2 regions of the Psychrobacter sp. NPDC077938 genome follow, and region 2 is predicted to be linked to the other one. Evidence: riboswitches for the same ligand, from Rfam matches in the RefSeq annotation. Region 2 holds a riboswitch; the other holds the start of a gene.
What was found. A riboswitch is a leader RNA that binds a small molecule or an ion and turns the genes downstream of it on or off. The one in region 2 is predicted to bind thiamine pyrophosphate.

Region 1 (2,482 bases), on a different contig from region 2:
CAAATCTGGGTTCATCGCCTTAATCGCAGGGTCATTCCAGTTGCTAATCTTACCCAAATAGATATCAGCCAACGTTGTGCCGTCTAGCTTTAGTGCACCAGGCTCAACACCGTCGATGTTGACAATTGGTACAACACCACCGATGACTGTTGGGAACTGAATCAAACCTGCTTCGTCTAACTCTTCAGGCGTCATTGGGGCATCAGAAGCACCAAAATCTACTGTTTTTGACTGGATTTGTTTGATACCACCAGATGAGCCAATCGACTGATAGTTGACTTGGCCGCCGGTAGCAGCATTGTAGTCATATGACCATTTCGCATAGATAGGCTGCGGGAACGACGCTCCTGCACCTGTAATATTCATAGCGATATTTTCAGCAGATTTAAAATCTGACGTAGCAGAAGATGCTGTCTGAGAGGTTGTTTCAGCTGTTGTCACAGCGCTACTGCTAGTATCAGCAGTTGGCTCCGCCGTCTCTGTTGACTTATTACACGCCGTAAGCATTAATGTACAACTGACGGCCACTGCTAATAACGAATAACGCATGTAGGACTCCTGAAGTTTAACAACGGTATAAAAAAGCATTGCTTGTGATATGCGTGTTATCTTGCCAAATCTTTATGACAGTTTAATGACAACTTCTAGAATCCTTCATTCGCTTTACATAATATTTGAATAATTTGTCTACAACCTAGCAATACTAAGCATCTTCATTTATTAACACTCAAAAAATTATTCACGAAAATATTGAACCGTGTGTTTGACACAGAATATTTGTATCCAAATACCATTAGCCGTTGGTACAGAATTTTGTTAGTATGAAGGCTGATTTACAACACTGACAGACTCGGGGTGCGGTGTATTTTTGGCTCACTTTATTAAACTTGTTTTATTAAAGTAGTCGCCTTGATACATTCGCTGAGAGATCACCCGCCGAACCTGATGCGGTTAGTACCGACGCAGGGAAGTCTTAAGCACTTTGTTATTTATGACAAAGGGCGCGTAGAAATACATTTTTATCGTCACTACTGTCTTAATATGCGTGATGCATAGCCAGATAAGAAGAGAGGATATAAAGCTGCGCCCAATATTTGATGACCACCATGCGCGACGATATTTTTTGGTCGAAGTTGTGGGTTCATAATATAAATTTGTCTAAATGATGGATGCCTACCCCCGCAGATACTGGCGGTGTTGATTTTATTCAAAAACCAACACGCTAGGACAGCATATGACTACTGCAGACACCACCTCAATTGCACCGAAAGCCCAAACGCATAACCCAGCCGACAACTCAACGCTTGCTTCAAATGCTGCTGACACGACTAACGTCAAAGCAGATAAAAAAGCAGATGCGCTAAAAACCCCTGCTCACCGTGCCGCAAGTGATGCCCGTTTCGAAGAAGATGCGCGCGACTTGCACCGTATTTTACCTGCCTCAAGAAAAGTCTATATCGAAGGCTCAAGACCTGACATCCAAGTACCGATGCGTGAAATCAGCTTGGCTGATACGCCTGTTGGCGGTACTGGAGATAAAGACGGTGAGCATAATCCACCGTTTTATGTGTATGACACCTCAGGTGTATATACCGACCCTAATATCGATATCGACCTCACACGTGGATTGCCAAAGTTGCGTGAGAACTGGATCGCAGAACGCAATGATACCGAGCAATTAAGCGGCTTATCTAGCTCATACGGACAAGCACGTGCTCGCGATATCAGCACTGCCAACCTTAGATTTGCTCATATTGATAAACCACGTCGCGCCAAAGCAGGACAGAACGTCACGCAAATGTACTATGCACGCCGTGGCATCATCACTCCTGAGATGGAATATATCGCCATACGCGAAACGCAAAAGCAGCATGAACTGACCGATATGCGTCAACATGATGGCGAGAGCTTCGGTGCCAATACGCCTCAAATCATCACCCCTGAATTTGTTCGTGATGAAGTGGCGGCTGGACGCGCTATTATCCCAAACAACATTAACCACCCTGAGTCTGAGCCGATGATCATCGGGCGCAATTTCTTGGTGAAAATTAATGCCAATATCGGTAACTCAGCGTTAGGTTCATCTATCGATGAAGAAGTGTCCAAAATGACGTGGGCCACGCGTTGGGGTGCGGATACCATTATGGACTTGTCAACAGGCAATCACATTCATGAAACCCGTGAATGGCTAATCCGTAACTCTCCTGTGCCGATTGGTACCGTACCGATTTATCAAGCACTAGAAAAAGTCGATGGCGTCGCTGAAGACCTTACATGGGAGATATTCCGTGATACGTTGATTGAACAAGCAGAGCAAGGCGTAGATTACTTTACTATTCATGCTGGCGTACTATTACGCTATGTGCCGCTCACCGCAAAGCGTCTGACAGGTATCGTCTCACGCGGCGGCTCTATCATGGCTCAGTGGTGTCTGGCACATCACAAAGAAAGCTTTTTATACACTCATTTCGAAGATATCTGC
Region 2 (2,482 bases):
GCTAGACTGTTGGGCGTTTGCCCGAGATCCGCAGTATTTGGGCGAGATTGGGCTGAGTAACTATGACGGTTTTATCAATAACGCTCATGGTGGCTGGCGCAAATGGGCACTTGGCCCGCGCATCAACAATGAAGCAGAGGTCATGAAAGCCGTGACGGAGTTTTACCAAAAAGACGGCTTAGATGTGCCTATCTACGTGCTATTTATCAGTGATGGCGGGGTGAATGACAATCGCGGTATCACGAAAGTCATGACGGAAGCCGCGAAACTACCGATATTTTGGCAGTTCGTGGGCTTGGGTGGTCGTGGTTATGGCATCCTAAAAAAACTAGACGATATGACAGGGCGCGTGATTGATAATTGTGACTTTTTTGAACTTGATGACTTGGATGACATTAGCGAAGAAGCTTTGTATGAAAACATGCTAGAAGAGTTTCCAATGTGGCTAAAAGAAGCCAAGCAGCTTGGTATCGTGCAGTAATAACCTTGTCAGTCTATTAACCATAAAAAACCGCCACAGCAAATACTATGGCGGTTTTTTATTATTCAAAATAGTTTATTTCTAAATTCTCTACAGTTCCCACAGCGATTGATACTGCTCATCAGTCAAGGTCACGATATCGATCTCGGCTAGCATATCACGCAGTTCTTCCCACTTATTTGCATCAGGCTTGATCGGTGTGATCAATCTGCCCAGCGTATTATCAATGATCGCATCCATCAACGCATCGGCCTCGGTTTTACTATAGTCATAATACATACGATGAGCAGTCTCTGGCTCGTTTTTGCACAGTTCTGTCATCTGGTTGGTCACTTGGATAAAGGTCTCTATCGCGTCCTTTTTCGCGCTATAGATCTCATCTGTCGTCAGAATCTCTAAAGCCGAAAAGTTCGGATAAGGTGACAGGTGTTGATCGATAAATTCAAAGTCCAACTCTTCATGAGTCGCTTCAACGCCTTCAAAGTTACAAAAGCATAGCCATGCACCATCTAGGCTTGGGTCTTCTTGCAGGTTTTTTATATGATAAAAGTCTTTTTGCACAAAAGTCACATTATCACGGCTGATACTAAAGCCGTTTTTTTTGGCATAGCGCGTCAATATCTCAAAGCCAATACGATTGGTTTTTTCTTTAGCAGCAGGGGTACAGATGCGAATCGGTTGATTGTTTTTTAATTTATCCATGCTAGCGCGTTGCATCAATATGCCGCCATCGGTCTCAAAAAAGCAGCCTAGCGCACGTAGATTAGGCGCGTAATGTTCAAACAGATGGATAGGCTCATTCACATGCAGGTCGATACTTTGGTTTTGTAATTCGGCAAAGCCATCATAGTGGTCATCTGGCTCGATAATGGTGATATCAAGCCCTGCCTGCTCATATGCGCTCGTGGTCACACCCGCGATAAAAGGCAGATGATCAGGGTTTAAAAACCATTCGAGGGTCAGAGTAAGTTTGGTGGTCGGTTGCATGGTTGTTTCCTTTTTAGGTATGGAAAACAATCAGACTGATACTATTAAGGTAAAACAAGAAAGGCCAAATAAGAAAGGTCAGGTCTCGATGCTAACTGTCAGATGCTCAGCGTTTAAGATGGTTATCACCAGTACATCGTCTATAGACTGCTCTTATTTATAGACCTCTGAGGGTATGTCACGCTTGTTTCCTACGTCAGTGCTAACTGCTTCAGGTTCACGGGTGTGTCTCAGCGATGATGTGGGCTGTGTCTACAGCGTTAAATCAAAGCACCCCGACAAGATTGATTGGTATTATATTATTTTCGATCAGTACTGCTAATGAATCCGTACTGCTAATGGCTACTATCGATAGCTACTGCGTCATCATAGACGACTTACAAGATGGGATGCAAGCATATCGGGAATGACGATGGCAGATGATGACTGATGTTCGATAGTCGCTCTTTATGATAGCTGTTATTTATCACGGCTACTGATAGTTATTTCTAGCGACGGATTAATAAAAAAGTGCAGCATTTGTCATTGGTACTTACCCAATTACTAACCAAACATACCTATCAATAGCAAAAACCTTATATAAATAGTCTTGTGCACAGACGAGTGATATTGCATGATTAGCCTTCTATGCCGCTGCTTATATAATAGGCGCTACTCTAAACAATTGACAATCGACATTTGGCATAACTGACAACTTACACGACCGACAATTTATATGACCGATAATAAAAAAGCGTTCTATTACCGACCTAAGACCGATCAATCCAACAGCCCAATGCTGCGTTGGACCTTTGTGACGCTTGGTTGGCTGTTTTTTATCTTGGGTATTATCGGTATATTGTTGCCAGTGATGCCCACCGCGCCTTTTATCTTGCTAGCAGCAGGTTGCTGGGCACGCAGTTCTCGACGTTTTCATTTTTGGCTGATTAATCATAAATATTTTGGCAAATTTGTCCGTGATTGGGAAGAAAATCATGCCGTTCCGCTTTATGCCAAGTGTTTAGCGACGGTTAT

Region 1: linked by a shared signal. The riboswitch ahead of thiC (phosphomethylpyrimidine synthase ThiC) and the one ahead of ACIGBM_RS11015 (ABC transporter substrate-binding protein) in region 2 are both predicted to bind thiamine pyrophosphate.

What each region holds. Positions count from the first base shown of each region.
Region 1 covers NZ_JBITUW010000001.1:663,185-665,666, forward strand. The annotation lists gene pstS (phosphate ABC transporter substrate-binding protein PstS) at 1-549, opposite strand, end outside; TPP riboswitch at 842-986, shown strand; gene thiC (phosphomethylpyrimidine synthase ThiC) at 1,235-2,482, shown strand, end outside.
Region 2 covers NZ_JBITUW010000006.1:84,096-86,577, reverse strand. The annotation lists gene ACIGBM_RS11020 (VWA domain-containing protein) at 1-481, shown strand, start outside; gene ACIGBM_RS11015 (ABC transporter substrate-binding protein) at 572-1,468, opposite strand; TPP riboswitch at 1,640-1,756, opposite strand; gene ACIGBM_RS11010 (YbaN family protein) at 2,184-2,482, shown strand, end outside.